DNA from 3 places in the Rahnella sp. WP5 genome. Region 1 is predicted to be linked to each of the others. Evidence: predicted binding sites of a transcription regulator. Region 1 holds the regulator's gene; each other region holds the start of a gene.
The links. The regulator PurR, encoded in region 1, represses purine synthesis genes. The targets are predictions, from matches to a motif close to CANGCAAACGTTTGCNTG.
Positions count from the first base shown of each region.

Region 2: the regulator PurR is predicted to act here: its motif matches at 3,280-3,297, upstream of EX31_RS15835 (nucleobase:cation symporter-2 family protein).
Region 3: the regulator PurR is predicted to act here: its motif matches at 5,829-5,846, upstream of purT (formate-dependent phosphoribosylglycinamide formyltransferase).

Region 1 covers NZ_JQJR01000014.1:23,231-30,330, reverse strand. Annotated here, with positions in the region: gene EX31_RS13850 (riboflavin synthase) at 1-603, shown strand, start outside; gene cfa (cyclopropane fatty acyl phospholipid synthase) at 682-1,833, opposite strand; gene punC (purine nucleoside transporter PunC) at 2,194-3,405, opposite strand; gene punR (DNA-binding transcriptional activator PunR) at 3,542-4,447, shown strand; gene purR (HTH-type transcriptional repressor PurR) at 4,485-5,510, opposite strand; gene EX31_RS26555 (cytochrome bd-I oxidase subunit CydH) at 5,814-5,933, shown strand; gene EX31_RS13825 (C40 family peptidase) at 6,099-6,998, opposite strand.
Region 2 covers NZ_JQJR01000020.1:17,434-24,533, reverse strand. Annotated here, with positions in the region: gene EX31_RS15840 (AsmA family protein) at 1-1,680, opposite strand, end outside; gene EX31_RS15835 (nucleobase:cation symporter-2 family protein) at 1,834-3,225, opposite strand; gene gltS (sodium/glutamate symporter) at 3,464-4,675, shown strand; gene EX31_RS15825 (PTS sugar transporter subunit IIC) at 4,730-6,055, opposite strand; gene recG (ATP-dependent DNA helicase RecG) at 6,287-7,100, opposite strand, start outside.
Region 3 covers NZ_KN050721.1:712,111-719,210, forward strand. Annotated here, with positions in the region: gene EX31_RS24710 (EAL domain-containing protein) at 1-155, opposite strand, end outside; gene EX31_RS24715 (L-serine ammonia-lyase) at 599-1,963, opposite strand; gene EX31_RS24720 (CoA pyrophosphatase) at 2,171-2,773, opposite strand; gene pabB (aminodeoxychorismate synthase component 1) at 2,770-4,146, opposite strand; gene EX31_RS24730 (YoaH family protein) at 4,308-4,490, shown strand; gene purT (formate-dependent phosphoribosylglycinamide formyltransferase) at 4,581-5,759, opposite strand; gene dbpA (ATP-dependent RNA helicase DbpA) at 6,010-7,100, shown strand, end outside.

The DNA of each region.
Region 1 (7,100 bases):
AAACCCAATTTCCGTACCCATGTTGTTCGTTTACCTGAAGATATGCTGGATAACCTGCAACTCGGCGCATCGGTGTCACATAACGGTTGCTGCCTGACGGTGACTGAAGTGAACGGCGACCTGGTGAGTTTTGATCTGATGAAAGAAACCCTGCGCCTGACAAATCTGGGCGAACTGAAAGAGGGCGACTCAGTTAATCTGGAACGTGCAGCGCGTTTTAATGATGAAATTGGCGGACATTTAATGTCTGGTCATATTATTTGTACGGCGGAAGTGGCAAAAATCCTGACGTCAGAAAATAACCGTCAGATCTGGTTCCGTATGCCGCATGAAGATTTGATGAAATATGTATTACATAAAGGTTATATCGGTATCGACGGTATTAGTCTCACCATCGGTGAAGTGACCCGCACCCGTTTCTGTGTCCATTTAATTCCGGAAACCTTGCAACGCACGACGCTGGGCATGAAACGTCTGGGCGACAAAATTAATATCGAAATCGATCCGCAAACTCAGGCGATTGTCGATACGGTCGAACGCGTATTAGCCAGTCGTGAAGCGGCGATCGCTACGGCACAGGCGATGATTGATAAAGCCGAATAAGTTATCTCAGACCCTTTATTGACATAAAAAAACCGGACATTCAGTGTCCGGTTTTTTATTAGCTAACGCATACAACTATCAGCGTGGTACGCGCATTCCGCCATCAACGCCTTGTGGGCTAAAGACGACTTGCCACAACTGAATGTCCCGGGCGCGGAAAGCACCAGCGCAGGCATTCAGGTAGTAGGTGAACATGCGGTGGAAACGTTCACCGTATTTTTCCGCCAGTTCCGGCCAGTGTTTCTGGAAGCGTTCATTCCACGCCATCAGCGTGCGGTCATAATCAGCGCCGATATTGTGCCAGTCTTCCATTACAAATAATGACTCACTGGTTTGTGCAATTTGTTGAACCGACGGCAGGCAACCGTTGGGGAAGATGTATTTATCAATCCACGGATCGACATTAAGGTCTGTTTTATTAGAACCGATGGTGTGCAGCAGGAAAATGCCGTCAGGTTTGATATTGCGTTTGGCGACATTAAAATAGGTCTGATAATTCTTCGGACCCACATGTTCAAACATCCCGACAGAAACAATGCGGTCAAACTGATCATTAAGGTCACGGTAATCCTGCAGCAGGATTGTGACATCCAGCCCTTCACAGCGTTTTTGAGCCAGTTTTTGTTGTTCAGCAGAAATCGTGACACCCACAACGCTCACGCCATAATTTCTTGCCGCAAACTCTGATAATCCACCCCAGCCGCAACCGATATCCAGCAAGCGCTGTCCCGGTTTTAATTGCAGCTTGTCACAGATCATTTTGAGTTTTGCTTCCTGTGCTTCTTCAAGCGTAGTGGCCTCTTTCCAGTAGCCGCAGGAATATTGCATGTACGGGTCGAGCATCAGAGTAAATAAATCGTTGCCCAGATCATAATGCTCTTTGCCAACAATCCACGCCCGTTTGCGGGATTGCAGATTGGTCAGGCGTGCTGCGGCGACACGTAAAGTATCTTTAAAATGGTGGGGGAGTTTACTTTCCAAACCGGCACGAATAACGCGCTGGAAAAAGATATCCAGACGGTCGCATTCCCACCAACCGTCCATATAACTTTCACCGAGGCCCAGAGAACCTTCCTGTAAAACACGCTTAAAGAAGTCAGTGTTTTTTACTTTAAGGTCGAAAGGACGATTACCGTTTACCTGAATATCTGCCATCGCCAGCATTTCACTGGCGATCCGGTACCACTGATTGTCCTGAATGCTTTGATCTTCTATACACGATGAACTCATAGCTTCTCCATCACTTTCTCTTCTGACTTATTAACCTGCCGGGAAAAGCAAAGGCTATTTTTGCAGGTCTTTATGAGAACAGACGACTAGCGCCTCGCCCGATATTCGACACCAACAGAGGAAATTAAGAAGAACGCCTGCGCGCCGTAAGACGTGCAGGAAAATCATCCTTGAAAAAGTACAAAAAAATAAGTGTGACACTGTCCGCGCGTCTGGCTTAAGTATGTGATAAAAGTTTTGTAAAAGTGCTATTTTATTTGGTTTTGTTGAGTATAGGCTCGCTGGCAGGCATTCTCAATAGTTAATCGTGATGAATGAAAATGCCCGTTAAGTGACTGTTACATCAGGGTATTATCACTATTAATTAGCATGCCTTGTCTGAGCTTCCTGCTCTGATTCCTGTCCATTGTCTTGCGGGCTTTCATGCTGCAAAGAGAGCCAGCGGCCCAAAACTACCAACAATAGTGTAGACAGCATGATCGTGACTGTCGCCATGAGCGGATGCACAATAAATGCGGAAACCAGCAAGCTGGCAAGGAAGCACAGCCCGAGCTGCAGCGTATTTTGCAATGCTGCCGCCTTGCCTGTATTAGCAGGAAACGGCATTAATGCATTTGCGACAACAATTGGGTAGGTTGCACCATTCACCAAAGCCATCAGACAGAAAGGGAGCAGCAGGCTAATCAGCCCGGCATCCGTGAACATGGCAACACAGAACAAAGTCACCATACTGACGCCGTAACCCGCCAGTAACCATGGCAGAATTTTATTACCGTCCAGCTTGCTGATCACAACACGGCAACCAAAACCACCAAGCAGGAAAGCAATAGTCTGCGGGACATAGCTCAGCCCGATGGCACCGGGTGAATAACCCATGTCGCTCAGGATAAACGGTGAACCCGTTAACCACGCAAAGAATCCGGCTGAACAGGCGGCATAAATCATGACATTCCCGCTGTAAACAGGCGATTTCAGTAACGTCGCAAACCCTGTTTTATCAGCCTTCGCTTGTTTTGCAGGTTTATTCTCACGCAGAGTCAGCGTCGTCAGCACCAGGACGACGGCGACTGCGGTCAGCAGAGCAAAAATGGCTTCCCAGTCAAAATGATTGAGTACCCACGCACCAAGTAATGGTGCCAGTGCCGGAGAAAGAGCCACTAACGGCATAATGCTGGCGAAGGTTTTTTTTGCCACATCGGCAGAGAAACGGTCAACAACGATTGCCTGCCAGGTGACTGCGGCGGCACAAACGCCCATCGCCTGTAAGAAGCGCAGGGCCAGAAGGGCGCGTACATTCTCAACCCAGATAACGCCCAGACAACCGACCGCAAACAGTGTCAGACCAAGAAGCAATACCGGTTTACGGCCGATCCTGTCTGACAACGGCCCCCATAACAACTGACCGAGAGCAAATCCGCCGAGAAAAATGCTCAGACTTGCGCTGATCATCCCGGGGCTGGTCATCAGACTGGTTTGCATGGCGCTGAACGCAGGCAGATACATATCAGTGGCTAAAAAGCCCAGCATGCTCAGTCCCGCGAGATAGAGCATAAATCCAAAGGAGGGTTTCATTATCGTCTCGTTAATTTATTTATTGCAGATGATGTGATGCAGATTACATACCGGAGGCGGAGTTTAACGCTTTGATAACAGGCTTGTGAAACGCTAATATTTGCACTCTGCTATCAAAAATATTGAAGGCTGAATTATGTGGTCAGAATACGCCCTTGAAGTGGTAGATGCCGTGGCAAGAACGGGTAGTTTTAGTGCGGCAGCGCAAGATTTGCACCGCGTGCCTTCTGCTATCAGCTATACCGTCCGTCAGCTTGAGCAGTGGCTGGCCGTGCCGTTGTTTGAACGTCGCCATCGTGACGTGGTACTGACGCCTGCGGGAAAGGTTTTTGTCGATGAAGCGCGGATTCTGACAAAAAAAATGATAGCCACGCGCCGGCAGTGTCAGCAGGTGGCGAACGGCTGGCGCGGCGAATTACGTGTGGCGGTTGACCGGATTGTAAAACCCGCACGGACACGGCGTCTGGTGCTCGATTTCTACCGCCATTTTGCGGACACCGAACTCATTATTCACTCAGAAGTGTTTAATGGTGTCTGGGATGCGCTGGTTGACGGGCGGGCAGACGTGGCGATCGGTGCTACACGCGCGATACCGGTTGGCGGGGGCTTCAGTTTTCGTGACATGGGATTTATGGACTGGCATTGCGTCGTCAGCCCGCAACATCCGCTTGCGCAGTTATCCGGCGCGCTGAATGATGATGAGTTGCGGCCTTATCCTGCACTCTGTCTGGAAGACACCTCCCGGACATTGCCTAAGCGGGATACATGGACGCTGGATAACCAGCGGCGGCTGGTCGTGCCAGACTGGACCTGCGCGCTGGAATGCCTGACCGAGGGCTTATGCGTGGGTATGATGCCGGTTCATCGCGTCACGCCGTGGATAGAACAGAAAAAGTTGCAGGTGCTGACGCTGGAAAATACGTTTCCCGACAGCCCGTGTTGCCTGACATGGGATCAAAGCAATCCGTCACCCTCGCTGGCCTGGTTGCTGGAATATATGGGCGATACAGAAACCATGAATCAGGAATGGCTGCGCGATTAGAAAAAAAACGCCTGCATCTGCAGGCGTTCGATATCTGTTAACGGCGGTAATCGCGGTACGGACCATCGGCTACGGAACGGCGTTCGACCAGTTTCGGATGCACCTCAATGGTCTGAGACTCTTCACGCTTACTGACAATTCTGTCCAGCAACATGGTAAAGGCCATTTCACCCAGACGTTCTTTCGGCTGATGCACGGTTGTCAGCGCGGGGGAGAAGTAGCGGGCGTTACGCACATTGTCGTAACCGATCACGGAAATATCCTGAGGAACGCGCAGGCCCAGTTCGTCTGCGGCACAGATTGCGCCCATTGCCATCACATCGCCACCACAGAATACGGCAGTCGGGCGGTGCTTCTGCATCAGAATTTTATGCATCGCCTGATAGCCCGATTCTGGCTCGAAATCGCCCTGAACTACCCATTCGTCACGCAGCGGAATATTGGCTTCAGTCAGTGCTTTCACAAAACCCTGGAAGCGGCCACCGCCGGTATTACGTGCCAGTTGGCCCGGGATCACCCCAATATCACGATGACCGCGTTCAATCAGATAACGCCCGGCCATGTAACCCCCTTCGAAAGCATTATCAATAATGCTGTCGGTGAAGTTCTTACGCGCTTCGCCCCAGTCCATGACCACCATTGGGATCGAACGGTGCTCCTCGAGCATATTGAGCAACTCATCAGGATATTCCGCGCACATCACCAGCAAGCCATCGACGCGTTTTTGCGCCAGCATTTGCAGGTAGGCTTGTTGTTTTTCCAGATTATTATGCGAGTTACACAAAATCAGCGTATAGCCTTTGGAGAAGCAGCTGTTTTCTACGGCTTCAATCACTTCGGCAAAATAGGGCGCTTCGCTGGAGGTGGCAAGCAGACCGATCGTTTTGGTGTTATTGACCTTCAGACTGCGGGCTACAGCACTCGGCGAGTAATGTAACTCTTTGATTGCAAGGAGAACCGCTTCTTTGGTTTCTTCGGCGACGAAACGTGTTTTATTGATGACGTGCGACACGGTTGTAGTGGAAACGCCAGCGCGCTTTGCGACATCTTTAATCGTTGCCATGTAAACAATGACTCCTGAACTCACGTGTTTCAGCACGTTAGCATTATGTTAATCGTTTGCTTGCGTGGATCTCACTGCTGGCTTCTAAAAGGGCAGTGAAATCGTTGGGTGGATTCTTCAGAATGAGGCGTGAAATACTCTCGGGTGAAATCAACCGGCACACAGGCGTGTTAACCGACAATTTTCTCTTATAATGCAGGAAAGTGGAAGTAAAATTCTCAGGGATACATTGTCATTCAGCACAAGATTTTAAATGTTAATTATGCGAAAATGCGTTGGCACACAATTAGTGTGGCTTAAAAAATGCCACAATTTGATCCGAAAGGGGGTTTGATGGACAGCAACCTGAAATTATCGTTGATCACCACGGTATGCGCTTTGCTTATGATTATCGCTTTCAGCTTCACTGCGGTGATGAACTGATTCAGTAAGTGAACCGCGATAAAAAAGGGCGATTCCTGTTACAGGAATCGCCCTTTTCAATTTTACGCAGTGGCCGTTACCGCCGATACTCTTCCCTGCAGAAACTCTTCGTTAAATGCTATTCAATGGCTGATTAGCGAAACTTCAGACTTAACGAATTGTTTATTATCGGATCGTTTTCGGCGTCATTACCCGGCGTGCACCCACATAATGATCTTGCCAGTAATCGTCGCCGAGAGAGGTGATTTTAATGTCTTCGCCCGTTCTTGGAGACTGAATAAACTTGCCGTTCCCCACGTAAACACCAACATGGTCTGCTGCGCCGCGGTTATTGATTCTGAAGAACACCAGATCACCGCTTTCAAGTTCGCCGCGTTTAACCGGAGCCGCATCGCGCAGGTGATACATTTCATTCGCTGTGCGTGGCATCTTAATACGGATCAAATCTTTGTAGGCGTAATAGACTAAGCCGCTGCAATCAAAACCGGTATTCGGCGAGGTTCCGCCCCAGCGATACGGTTTTCCTACCTGATGCATCAGTTTGGTCATCGCCGTTTGCTGGGCATGCTGATAGCGTTTTTTATGCGTTGCACTTAGCGTAATCGGTTTGCTGTCTTCTTCAGGCTTTTTACCTTTACGGTGCCGGCCATACGCTTCTTTTTTACTGACCCTTTCTGTGCTGTTTTTCGCGAGTGAACGGGTTTTGACGTGTTTCTCTGTTTTGCTTTCGGCCCGCGTGGTCTTCAGTGTCTTTTCTTTTTTACTTTCGGCCCGGGTCGTTTTGACACTTTTCTCCGTCGTGGTCTTTCGTTTAGCCAGTTCGGTGCTTTTAACTTTCTTCTTCGAATTCTTGTCCTGAATTTTTTGTTCTGTCACTGGCGCGATTTTAGTTTTTTTACTGGTTTTCGCGGCCACCGTTTTTCGCTTTCGCCGTTCTTCAGGTGCAGCCTGATTAACATGGCTTTTACGCTGATCGGCAGAAACACGTGTCTGCGGCGATGCATGTGCCATATTCAGAAATAGCTGGGTAAAGAGCAGCACAAAAAGCGTGAACAGTAAGCGCATAGCTTCGTTACCATGAGTGGTAGGTTAAACATCAGGGATGTCAGAGTATTGCCTAAAAGAACCTGACAAAAAAGCACGAATTGACTCGATTCTAGATCATAT
Region 2 (7,100 bases), on a different contig from region 1:
TGCTGGCGTACCGGAAACCAACCCGTTTACCATTCTCTGGTCAATTGCCTGGCTGCCGTTTATCTGCAATGTCCCGCTGAGCGTGGGTTTGTAATCCACGTTTGCCGGCATCTGTCCTTGCAGATTCAGCTGCATATTAGCGTTACCTTCCAGCGCCACATGTGGCCATCCCCAGTTTTCCAGCTGATTCGCCGGTACTGAGCGGGCGGTCATCTTCACAGAGAAATGACGCTGCGGCTGCTGATCAACCGTCGCACTGGCTTCCAGCAATCCTTCTTTGGTAAAGGCGCTCAGCTCAGAAATATTCACCTGACGGTCGTTCGCCTCCAGGGTGATGGAAGGACGGCGCACATCATTGCGGTTAAATGTGGCTTCACTTGCATTCAGATTCAGCTTACCGCTCCAGATCCCCCACTGATGATTACGCGCCAGCAACAGGTTATTGCCGAGGCCATCAAGTGCAGTCAGCTGGAAGGGGAACTGCGGATTGATATCAATAATCAGGTTCCGGTTAGCAATGAACCGGCTGATAAAGACTTCAGACAGCGAATCCGGCAGTGCCTGATTCCAGAGTTGTTTCCAGTTTTCCGGCAAGGTGTATTCCAGCCCCGCAACAGACACTTCATCAAGCTGAAGGCGTTTGTTGGCGCGCAGCCAGTTGCCGGTCGTGCGCAATAAACTGCGCTCCCAGCGCGCCGTAGCTTGTTTGATCGCAATGCCCTGCGGCGAAAGGTCGAGGCTGATGATCGGATCCTGAATATGCAGGTTTCCATCAATCATATCCGTCGCATTCAGGGTGATTTCGCCGTCATCACTTTGCCAGTCGCCTTTTTCGAGCGTCAGATCCTGCACGGACAAATCAACGTCGCTGAATGCCCAGTCTGTTCCCTGCAAACGCGCGTCGATCAGATCAAGTCGCTGAATAGTCACTTTTGGCAGGGTCTGGAAGTCGTCGAAGAAAGCAGAAAGCGGTTTGGAGGTTTGCAGACGCACATTGCTCAGCCGCAGGTTTTCTATGTTCCAGCTGCCATCGGCGGCCTGCGTCGCTTTACCCGTTAACTGACCGCGAGCCAGATCGCCGCCAAAATTACTCAGCGTCAGATTCTTATTATTGATGTTGCCCTGAATCAGCACATTTTCGGCCGGCAGTCCGTTGACCGTCAGGCTGGCGGCGCTCAGCTGGAAGTCAGCTTTATCGCCTAAAAGCTGATTGGGTTTTGGCTGCCACGGCGAAATACCGGCGTTAATCTGCTGACCCTGAATGTCTAAGCCAGCGGTATTGCCGGTGAGCGCCATTTTACTCAGTTGCAGGGTATTGGCCTGCAATGGCAAATTCATTGACGAAGGACTGACATTGAGGCGTCCGCTGACCAGCACGACGCGATCGAAAAAGCGTGGTTCGGTGATCTGACGCCAGCTTAAATCCAGATCAACTTCACCGGCATTCAGCACTTCCGGCTGATTCTTCTGCCCGAAGATGACATTGGTTAACGCCACCCGACCCGGCGACGACCAGTTATGGTCGAGTTTCTCCACGGAAAGACGGTACTCGCTGTTATTGCTGACCCAGCGGCTGACCCAGCCAGCAGCCCAGCGGGTTTGTAATAGGACGTACACCAGCACGATCGCCAGCACCAGAAGTAAGGCGAACGTCAGCAAAATTTTACCGATAAATCTCATCGTCTGGAGCCCTGTAACGGGAAAATGGAAAAAGATTCTTTGTTTATGCCGCAAACAGCGAATTTTCTCAACAGGTTAGCCAAATGGAGGCAATAAAAAGCGGCAGAGGTTCCAGACCCTCTGCCGCTGTTGCACGCGGATTACATCCTGCGTTTACTTCTCGTGAGGGAAAACCAGATTCAGAACAATCGCAGTAATGCCGCCCGCTGCAATGCCAGAAGAGAGAAGAGTTTTCAGCCAGTCCGGTGCGAATTGCAGGATCAGCGGCTGCTGAGAAACACCCATACCGACGGCGAGAGAAAGCGCCATGATCATAATCGCGCGGCGATTCAGACGCTCGCGGGAAACAATGCGCACACCCGAAGCGGCAATGGTACCGAACATCACGATGGTCGCGCCGCCCAGTACCGGTTCAGGAATATGCTGCACAAATCCCGCAACAGCCGGGAACAGCCCGAGGATGATCAGCATCAGCGCGACCACAAAACCGACATAGCGGCTGGCAACGCCGGTCAGTTGAATGACGCCGTTGTTCTGCCCGAAGCAGGAATTCGGGAAGGTGTTAAATACAGCAGAAAGCATCGAGTTCAGGCCATTGGCCAGAACGCCGCCTTTGATGCGCTTCATGTACAGCGGGCCGCTGACCGGTTGCTCAGAAACGTCCGAGGTTGCGGTAATATCACCGATGGTTTCCAGCGATGTCACCATGAAAATCAGCATCAGCGGGATCAGCAAATTCCAGTCAAAACCCAGTCCGTAATACAGCGGCGTTGGTAATGTTATCCAGTTGCTTTGCGCGGCTGGCGCAACGGTTGGCAACATGCCCGTCATCCAGGCCACCAGATAACCCACGGCCATGGCGATAACCAGAGAGGCGACACGCAGGTAAGGGTTACGTTGACGGTTCAGCAGAACAATCACTACCAGCACGACGGCAGCCAGCAGCAGATTTTTCGGTGCCCCGAATGTGTGATCGCTCATGGCCGCATAACCGCCGCCGATAGACGTCAGTCCGACCTGAATGAGTGAAAGCCCGATAATCATCACCACGATGCCGGAAACCAGCGGCGTAATGATGCGGCGTGCGAGATGCAGGAAACGGGAAAGAATGATTTCGGTGCAGGAAGCCAGCATCAGGGTGCCGAACAGCGCCGCCATCATGGTCGGCACATCTGCACCGCCATTTTTCAGCGCCATTCCGCCCATGATCAGCGGCGCAACAAAGTTAAAGCTGGTGCCCTGAATCGAGAGTAAACCCGAGCCGACCGGTCCCCAGGTTTTAATCTGCAAAATAGAAGCCAGGCCGGAGGCGAACAGCGACATGCTGATGATGTGCTGCGTGTCCTGCGCAGGCAAACCCAGCGCCTGGCAAATCAGTAGTGCTGGTGTGATTACCGCAACAAACATCGCCAGCAAATGCTGACAGGCGGCGAATAACGTTTGAGGTAATGGCGGGCGGTCCTCGAGCCGGTAAATCAGTTCACTTTTTTGCTGACGGGAGAGATCGGGTTGCTGTGTTTCTTGTTCTGCGGTTTGCGAACTCATGCTGTGGCATTCCAATAAGCGGCAAAGCGGGCATTTTTATTGAAATTAACGACAAAAGCAATCGTTTGCTAATGGCAATATTCCTCGACTGGTTTTGGATTGGACGGGATTTATGGCCTGTTTTTCTTGCCTGACGCAGCTTGAATGACTTCTAATTCAGCTTCTGGGAAAAAACATGTCAGTGAAGTTTTTATAACTCGATAATTTTATTGGATTTATTTTAAAATGGAGTTCGTCAATGATTCAACTCGACACCTACGGCACCCTGGTTGCCGCCACGTTGGTACTCCTTTTAGGACGGAAATGCGTCCAGTCGGTCAAATTCCTCAAAAAATACACCATTCCTGAACCCGTTGCCGGTGGTTTGCTGGTCGCTTTATTGTTACTGATCGCCAACCAGATATTCGGCTGGGAAGTCGGTTTCGACATGTCTTTAAAAGAGCCACTGATGCTGGCATTTTTTGCCACGATCGGTCTTAACGCCAATCTGGCAAGTCTGCGGGCAGGCGGCAAATCGCTGTTTCTGCTGGTGTTTGTCGTCGTGGGCTTACTGCTTTTGCAAAATGCCATCGGTATCGGAATGGCGAAAATGCTCGGGCTGGATCCGCTGATGGGGTTGCTGGCGGGGTCGATTACCCTTTCAGGTGGCCACGGCACCGGCGCGGCATGGAGCAAGCTGTTTATCGAGCGTTATGGCTTTGAAAATGCGACGGAAGTCGCGATGGCTTGCGCAACTTTTGGTCTGGTGCTCGGCGGTATTATTGGGGGGCCGGTAGCGCGCTATCTGGTCAGCCATTCTTCCACCCCCAACGGAAACCCCGAGGATATGGTCGACCCGAGCGCATTTGAGAAACCGTCGATTGGCAGGATGATTACGCCACTGGTGATGGTTGAAACCATTGCCCTGATCGCGATTTGCCTGATGGCTGGGACATATACCGCCAGTCTGTTGCAAGGCTCGGCATTTGAAATCCCAACCTTTGTCTGCGTGCTCTTCGTTGGTGTGATCCTGAGTAATATGCTGGCATGGCTCGGTTTTTATCGTGTCTTCGACCGTGCGGTATCCGTGCTGGGTAACGTCAGTTTGTCACTGTTCCTTGCCATGGCATTGATGAGCCTTAAGTTGTGGGAGATGGCGGCACTCGCCTTGCCGATGATGGCAATTCTTATCGTTCAAGCCCTCGCGATGGCGCTTTACGCGATTTTCGTGACTTATCGCGTGATGGGGAAAAACTACGATGCGGCGGTGTTGGCGGCAGGACACTGTGGTTTCGGGCTGGGTGCCACCCCGACGGCCATTGCCAATATGCAGGCGATCACCAACCAGTTTGGCCCTTCGCATCTGGCGTTTCTGGTGGTGCCGATGGTGGGCGCATTCTTCATCGATATCGCCAATGCGATTGTGATTAAACTCTACCTGATGCTGCCTGTATTCCCGGCTATCAGCTAAAAAAACAGGCACAGAAACATCGCTTCTGTGCCTGACTATTCCTTCCCGTCGGGTTTATTGTGCCGCGTCCGCCTTCTCAGTGAACACCTGTTCGGCCTCAGCGGCTTTTTCCTGCGTCAGTAACTGCTTCTCGTAGACCTTGAAGAATGGATAATAAATTACCATCGACAGTGCCATCAGCAGGATAACCAGAACCGACACTTTGAAATCCCAGCCCATCGCCCAGGCCGCCCCGATCGGTGCCGGCGATGTCCAGGGGACCAGTGAAATCATATGCGGGAGCAGATCCGTCGATACGGCCAGATAGGCGATAACGGCATTGACCATCGGTGCCAGCAGGAAGGGAATGAAAAATACCGGATTCATGACGATAGGTGTGCCAAAAATCACCGGCTCATTGATATTGAAACAGCTTGGCACCAGACTGAGTTTCCCCATGGTGCGCAGATGCGCTGACTTACTGCGACAAAACAGCAGCACCAGTCCCATTGTCGCGCCGGACCCGCCAATCACGATCAGGAAATTCCAGAATGCCTCGGTCATGATGTGCGTCATGGGTAAACCGGCAGCGAGATCTGTCTGATTCAGCCCGAGATTGGTTAACCAAAAAGCCTGCAACATGCCAGATACAATGGCCGAGCCATGAATGCCGGCGAACCACAACAGGTGGCAAATCAGCACGGCGAGAAGTACGGCAGGCAGCGAGTCTGCGGCAGAAATCAGGGGTTCGAACAGCGCCATAATCGCCTGTGGCAGCAACATATCAAACCCTGACTGGACCAGTAAGCTCAGCGGGAAAAGTGTAATCACCACGGCCACAATCGGGATCAGCAAATCAAACGAATGCTTAATGTTTGAAGGTACCTGTTCGGGTAAACGGATACCGATATTGTATTTTTTCAATAACCGCGTCAGTTCGGTGACATAAATCGCCACCAGAATAGCCGTAAAGATCCCCACGCCGCCCAGCGCCGCCGTCGACATCTTTTCATCAATCTGCGGTGCTGCGACCAGCAGGAAAGACATCAGCGCCAGCATTGCGGTCATGAACGGGTCTAGCTTGTAACTTCTTGCCAGATTGTAGGCAATCGATGCCGAGATGTAGATGGACATAATGCCCATCGTCATATTGAACGGCGTCAGGATCTGCACTTCATATTTTGCCGAGAGCGCCAGCCAGCTTCTGGCGAAGCCCCATGAAGATTCGGGCGAAAATGGCGGGTGAACAAAAACCAGTAAAAACGAACCAACAATCATAAAGGGCATTGCTGAGATGAAGCCATCACGCACTGCCATGACATGTCGCTGTGAGGATAATCGCGCGGCGAAGGGGCTGATTTTCTGTTCTATAAAAGTGAAGAGGGATTGGCTGATACTCATGATGATTTGGCCTTATGTTGAGGACATCAGACAGGGTTGCCTTAATTATCATCAGTGTAGTGACGGGAGGTGAAACCGGTTACCGGCTTTTCCCCACTCTGTGAAGGTTATCAAATAACCAGTGCGGAGAGTGGTTTTGGGGGCGCAATAGGGAAAAGAGAAGAGAATATGTTGGAAACAAAACATCATTTTTAATAATGATTTGATGAAGTGAATGAGCGAAAAGAGAGATCAGGCGTTGGTGTAACGGACTCTTTCTGGCAGCCAGCGCTCAATCAGAGCTTTGGCATGATCAGGGAATTGTTGCTGCAGATAACGCGCAATGCGCTGTACATCCGGGATCATCGCCTGATCACGTAATAAATCAGCGACTTTAAATTCAGCGCTGCCGGTCTGACGCGTGCCCAGTAGTTCACCCGGCCCGCGGATTTCCAAATCCTGCTGTGCGATAACAAAGCCATCGTTGCTGTCGCGTAAAACCTGCAAACGTTTCTGCGCCGTTTTGCTGAGCGGCGTTTTGTAGAGCAGTACACAGTGAGAAGCAACGGCACCACGTCCAACGCGCCCACGTAACTGGTGCAACTGCGCCAGCCCTAAACGCTCCGGGTTTTCGATAATCATCAGGCTGGCATTCGGTACGTCAACGCCGACTTCAATGACAGTCGTTGCCACCAGAAGCTGCACTTCACCCTGTTTGAATGCCTGCATAACGGCCTGCTTTTCCTGGGCTTTCATACGACCGTGAACCAGTCCGATATTCAGCGCCGGAAGTGCTTCTTTCAGGCCTTCCCATGTGGCTTCAGCGGCCTGCGCTTCCAGCATTTCCGATTCTTCAATCAGCGTACACACCCAATAAGCCTGACGATTTTCCTGCTCGCAGGCACTTTTGACACGGCTGATAATGTCACTGCGGCGGGTGTCCGGAATGGCGACGGTAGTCACCGGCGTGCGGCCTGGCGGGAGTTCGTCGATCACAGAGGTATCAAGATCAGCGTAAGCCGTCATTGCCAGTGTGCGTGGGATCGGCGTGGCGGTCATGATCAAC
Region 3 (7,100 bases), on a different contig from region 1:
TGAACAGCCACCCGTTTTTGATCTTCGGCGATAACCTGGGCTTGTTCGTAGATACGAATGCCCAGCGTCAGAAGCAGCGTACATATCCCCATTGCACTGGCGAGCGCAATGCGATAGTAGCGATACTTCGCGAGTCCGGTCTGGGAGAACAGCATCGTTCTAATCCTTTTATCCCGAGTTAAAGGCAGGCTCAAAATTATTATTTTAAAGGGTTACCGATGCGTAACAGCCATTTCGTTTTTATAGAGAGTAGCTGTAAATCGTCGGGCGCTCAGTTTGAGTAGCGGCAAACTCCCTATATTTCTCTGTTCAAATCGAAAAAAAACATACAGGTGACAGTGTCACTGAGGTTTTTCCTGTCCATTTCCGACATTTACGCAGACGTAATAAGGGGGACCCGGACAGGGAAATCAGCATGCCGCACCTGCAGGGTATAATGCAAGTCTCACTACCATTATGTATTGATAATACAACAGGTTGCTGTTAGCGAAGGTTTTATTGCTGCCGGCTACCGGCCAGGTGGTATTTCCTGCGGTAAATTGGTTGAAATTAATACAACCTGAAAATACCGCAGGAAGAGGTCATCTTTTCGACCGGATCAGTCGCACTGAACCTTAATCGCCAGACCGCCACGCGAGGTTTCCCGATATTTGGAATTCATATCTTTACCGGTTTCGTACATTGTCTCAATGACTTTATCCAGTGAAACTCTCGGCTCACTGGTACGGCGTAATGCCATACGGGCGGCATTAATGGCTTTCACTGACGCGATGGCATTACGTTCGATGCACGGTACCTGAACTTGTCCGGCAACAGGGTCACAGGTTAATCCCAGATTGTGTTCCATGCCAATTTCGGCCGCAACGCATACCTGTTCCGGGCTGCCGCCCAGCAATTCCGTCAAGCCTGCCGCCGCCATTGAACAGGCTACGCCAACTTCACCCTGACAGCCCACTTCAGCGCCTGAAATCGACGCATTCATTTTATACAGAATACCGATAGCACCGGAACTCAGGAAATAACGCAGATAAATGTCCGGGCTGACCGACTGAATGAACTGGTCATAATACGCCAGCACCGCAGGCACAATGCCGCATGCGCCGTTGGTGGGCGCCGTCACGACACGTCCGCCCGCCGCATTTTCTTCGTTAACCGCGAGGGCAAACATATTCACCCAGTCGATCACGTTCATCGGGTCACTGGAAAGTTTGTCGTTAGACACAAGCATCCGGCGCAGGGCAGAAGCACGACGCGGCACCCGCAACGGGCCAGGCAGAACGCCTTCGGTATTCAGGCCGCGATCGATACAGGCCTGCATGGTGTGCCAGATCTTCTCGAAATACTGCTCGATGTCCTGCTTACTGTGTTGCGCCAGCTCGTTTTTCATCACCAGACCGGATAATGACAGCCCGGTTTCCTTACATTTTGCCAGCATTTCACTGGCCGAATTAAAGCTGTACGGCACCATCACTTCATCCAGCACAGGCTGACCGAAATGCTCGTCATCAACGATAAAGCCGCCGCCGACCGAGTAATAGGTTTTGCTGTAAATCATCTTGTCGCCAGCAAAAGCGTGAATTTGCATGGCGTTTTCGTGACGCGGTAAATTCTCCCCGCGGAACACCATACCGGTATCACGTGGGAAATCGACTTCATGCTGGGTTCCGCCCAGCGGCAGACGCTCACGTTGCTCAACGTCGCGGATAAAATGCGGAATGCCGTCGATGTCGACGGTATCTGGCTGATTGCCCGCCAGACCTAAAATAATGGCGATATCTGTGTGGTGGCCTTTACCTGTCAGAGACAAAGAACCAAAAACGTCCACGGCGACACGCGTAACGGCAGGCATCATGCCCTTTTCCAGCAGGTCATCAGCGAACTGTTTGCCTGCTTTCATCGGGCCCAAAGTATGGGAACTGGAAGGGCCAATCCCGACCTTGAACATGTCGAAAACGCTAATCACGTCGAATACTCCTGTAATAGATTGCGGCAGGGAACGGGATCCCTGGCTTCCATAAATGAACCAACACCAGAGACAGCCCTTATGGACGGGTCTCTTGTTCTTATGGATAGACTTATAGTTTAAAAGGGCTGAGAGGCAAAAGTTTCATTTTTCGCATGAAATAAACTTATTTGATGCAAAAGTGTGATCGTAATGTAATCACTGAGCTCAGACTTCAACCTGCCGGGCCAACTGACGGATGATTCCCGCCGTCAGCCCCCAGACAAATTGTTGCTGATACCAGGACAGATAAACCCGGTGGTGAGTGCCTCTGCGGTGAATATCCAGAGGGTGATAACGAGCGAGATCAAAGGCTTCCCGCAGCGGCATTTCAAACAACTCGGCGACTTCATCTTCCGCGGGATGCAGTGGTACATCAACAGGCAACAGCCCGATAACCGGCGTGACCTGAAAACCGCTGCTGCTGTCCTGCGGCGACAGTGTGCCTAATATATGAACCTGTTCAGGGGGGATCGCGACCTCTTCATGCGCTTCGCGTAATGCGGTGGCAATAATTGAGGCATCGGAAGCATCTGCTGCACCACCGGGAAAGGCGACCTGGCCGGCGTGTTTACGCAACTGATCGGAGCGGCGCGTCAGTAAAAGGGTCGGTTCCGGACGGCAGATAATCGGGATCAACACAGCGGCGTGGCGGGTTCCGCGCAACGCCGCAGCAGGCAGGCGCGGCTGCTGCAATTGAAAACGCAGGATGAAATCTTCCACAGCAGGTGAAAACGTCTGTAAGGGCGCGTGTTGTTCCAGCAGCGTCACGGCTGTATTTCTCCTAATTCAGGCAGAATACGGGCAATCTTATCAAAAGTTTCCTGATATTCCGCCTGTTCCTGACTGTCAGCGACGATCCCGCCACCCGCCCAGCAGTAAATTTTGCCCTGTGCGGTGAGCAATGTGCGGATGGTGATATTGCTGTCCATCGTGCCGCAGCAACTCAGATATGCAATGCTGCCGCAATAGCCGTTGCGCCGTTGCGGTTCAAGTTCTTCGATAATTTCCATGGCACGCACTTTGGGCGCACCGGTAATGGAGCCACCGGGGAAACAGGCACGCAATAAGGCGCTGGCGTGACAGGTTTCGGGTAACCGGGCGGTGATCGTGCTGACCAGATGATGGACGGCGGGGAAGGGCTCCACAACGAACAGCTCCGGCACCCGCACACTGCCGGGTGTCGCCACGCGGCCAATATCGTTGCGCAGCAAGTCGACTATCATCAGGTTCTCGGCGCGATCCTTTTCCGATGCCGCCAGTCGTTCTGCCTGCTGCATATCCTCAGTCGGATCTTCGCAGCGCGGCAGCGTTCCCTTAATCGGGCGGGTCTGGATTTCAGCGTCTTTCAGCCAGATGAAACGCTCGGGAGAAAGACAGACAACGGCATTTTCCGGCAGACGCAGAAACGCGGAGAAAGGGGCGCGGTTAGCCTGATTGAGGCGCAGGAAAGCCTGCCATTCATCGCCGCTGTATTCTGTCGAAAACCGCTGAGCCAGATTGATCTGATAGCAATCACCACTGTGAATATATTCCTGAATCTTACGGAATTTCTCACCGTATTCTTCGCGGCTCATATTTGCCCGCCACGGCGCATGTAAACGGAAAGGCGCAGGAGAAGGAACAGGTTGGTACTGGGCCAGCCAGCGTAAACGTTCAGAAATGTCACCCTGGCAAATCAGCGTCAGGCGCTGTAAATGGTGATCGGCAATCAGCGCCCAGTCATAAATCCCTGCCGCCATATCCGGCAGGTCAATATCCCGTTCTGCAGTTTCAGGCAATGTTTCTATCCTGCGCCCCAGGTCATAACCGAACAAACCCAGTGCGCCGCCCAGAAAAGGAAAATCCGCTGAACTTTCTGCCTGTAAACCGGCCACTGCCATTTGCTCTTCCAGTAAAGCAAACGGATCTTCTGCCCGGGTTTCGGCCATGCCGTTGTGCTCAATCTGCGTTAGCTTGCCACGTGTGGTCAGCGTGATCAGCGGATCGGCCACCAGAATATCGAAACGATTATGCTGGTGCTGTGCCGAACCTGAATGCAGTAACATCGCCCACGGCAAAGCAGAAAGCGGCGCGAACCGTTCAGTTATTGCATCGGGCTGATAAGGTAATGAATGGAAAACAACGGGTTGGGCGAATGGCATGACGGGTATGAGTTTCTCTGGCGCAGTGACTATTTTTCAGGATCCTAACACAGATCGGGCTGCCTGAAAGCAGCGCAGGCGATTTGCGTGAATAAGGCGTATACTGTGCAACCCCGCACTGCGCGGGCTTTTTATTATCACCCGTACAACAGGACACTCCCATGCTGACAGGTATGCCTTCATTATCACATCACGAACAAGAACAGGCCGCCGATCGTATCCGCCAGTTAATGGAAAACGGCATGAGCAGCGGCGAAGCCATTGCGACAGTTGCAGAAGAAATCCGCGAAACGCATAAAGGCGACCGTGTGACCGTCATTTTTGATGACGAAGACGACGAATAAAACGTTGCTCCGCAGTTTCCCTTTGCTGCAAAGAAAAACCGGACTCTTTTCAGGCGTCCGGTTTTTTTTCATCTCAGCGTCAGGAATGGATTAGCCTTTAACCACCACTGCCGCCGCTGCCTGTTTGGCCTGTTCCACGGCGTCTTCAACGTTGTCCGCCGTCGCCAGCGCTACGCCAAGACGGCGCTTACCACTGATTTCCGGCTTACCGAACAGACGGATCTGGTTGTAACCGGTCAGTGCGTTTCCCAGGCCGGTAAACGTCACGTTGCTGCTGGTCAGTTCCGGCAGGATTACGGCAGAAGCGGAAGGGCCGAACTGGCGGATATTGCCCACCGGCAGACCGAGGAATGCGCGCACATGCAGGGCGAACTCTGATAAATCCTGAGAAATCAGCGTCACCATCCCGGTGTCGTGCGGGCGAGGTGACACTTCGCTGAAGATCACTTCATCACCACAAACAAACAGTTCAACGCCAAACAGGCCTTTACCGCCCAACGCTTTCACCACTTTCTCTGCGATGTCTTTGGCGCGCTGCAATGCAAGGTCTGTCATCTGCTGTGGCTGCCAGGATTCGCGGTAATCACCGTCTTCCTGACGGTGTCCGATTGGCGCACAGAAATGAATGCCATCAACGGCGCTGATCGTCAGCAGGGTAATTTCAAAATCAAACTTCACCAGACCTTCGAGGATGACCCGTCCGCCGCCAGCACGGCCACCTTGTTGGGCATAATCCCATGCCGCCTGTAACTGATCGGCACTGCGGATCAGGCTCTGACCTTTACCGGAAGAGCTCATCACCGGTTTGATAATGCACGGATAGCCGATGGCGTCGATCGCCTCACGGAAAGCCGCTTCATCATCGGCAAACTGATAAGTGGAAGTGGGCAGCTTCAGCGTTTCGGCAGCCAGACGACGGATGCCTTCGCGGTTCATGGTCAGGCGTGTCGCTTCAGCACAAGGCACGACGTTGTGACCCTGTTTTTCCAGCTCGACCAGCATGCTGGTGGCAATCGCTTCGATTTCCGGCACGATAAAATCAGGGTGTTCGCTTTCGATAACCTGTTTCAGTGCATCGCCATCCAGCATATTAATGACATGGCTGCGATGGGCGACCTGCATCGCGGGTGCATCGGCGTAGCGATCAACGGCGATCACTTCCAGACCCAGTCGCTGGCATTCAATCGCCACTTCTTTGCCCAGTTCGCCGGAGCCTAATAACATGACGCGGGTGGCGCCAGTGCGCAGTGCAGTACCAATGGTTAACATAGCTTCGTACCCAGATCTGTGTGAAGGAAAATAGGAATTTCGGCGCGCAGTATATCTGAAATTATTGTCGACGAAAACGATTGCGCAGTGCTGTTGATAAATTTAAGCGGGAATAAAAGCAGGATTTTTTTAGCCTGTTTTCTGCCGTTTAAGGCAGTCTGCGGGCGTCTCTGTTATCATTTACCCAAACCATGGCGTCAGGCTTCCTGCCGCTGTCCCGATTTTTGCCTCACATAAAGAGTTATCGCCCTTGAGCACGCATTCCTTTTCTGCCCTGACATTACCCGTTGAGCAACTTTCTAACCTGAATGAACTGGGTTACACCGAAATGACCCCGATTCAGGAAGCGTCGTTGCCTGCCATCCTGCTGGGTCAGGACGTCCGCGCCAAAGCCAAAACCGGCAGCGGTAAAACAGCCGCTTTCGGTATCGGTTTACTGAACAGCATTACCGTTTCACAGTTCGTCGCTCAGGCGCTGGTATTGTGTCCGACCCGCGAACTGGCCGATCAGGTCAGCAAAGAATTACGCCGTCTGGCGCGTTTTACCCAAAACATCAAAATTCTGACTCTGTGCGGTGGCCAGGCAATCGGGCCACAGCTTGAATCGCTGGTCCATCCGCCGCACATTGTGGTGGGTACGCCGGGCCGTATTCAGGAGCATTTGCGTAAAGGCACGCTGAAACTGGACGAACTGAAAGTACTGGTGCTGGATGAAGCGGACCGCATGCTGGATATGGGCTTTAGCGAAGATATCGAAGATGTCGTCAGTTATACGCCGCAGGATCGCCAGACGCTGCTGTTCTCCGCGACGTATCCGGACGGCATTGAGCGCATCAGTTCTAAATTTCAGCGTCAGCCGCTGAAGGTAGAAATCGAAGGTGAAGATGACATTGCTGATATCAGGCAGATTTTCATCGAAGCCGACAAACATCAGCGCTTATCGCTGCTGGCCGCAGTGCTGTATCAGTATCAGCCGACTTCCTGTGTGGTGTTCTGTAACACCAAACGTGACTGTCAGGATGTTTGTGATGACCTGAAGGCGAAAGGCATCAGTGCGCTGGCGCTGAACGGCGACCTCGAGCAGCGTGACCGCGACCGCGTACTGGTGCGTTTCTCCAACGGCAGTTGCCGCGTACTGGTGGCGACAGATGTGGCGGCGCGCGGGCTGGACATTAAACAGCTCGGCCTGGTCATTAATTACGAGCTGTCTTTCGACCCGGAAGTTCACGTTCACCGCGTGGGCCGTACCGGTCGTGCGGGCACCAGTGGTCTGGCCGTCAGTCTCGTGACACCGCAGGAAATGCCGCGTGTAACGGCGCTGGAAGATTACACCCGCCAGCG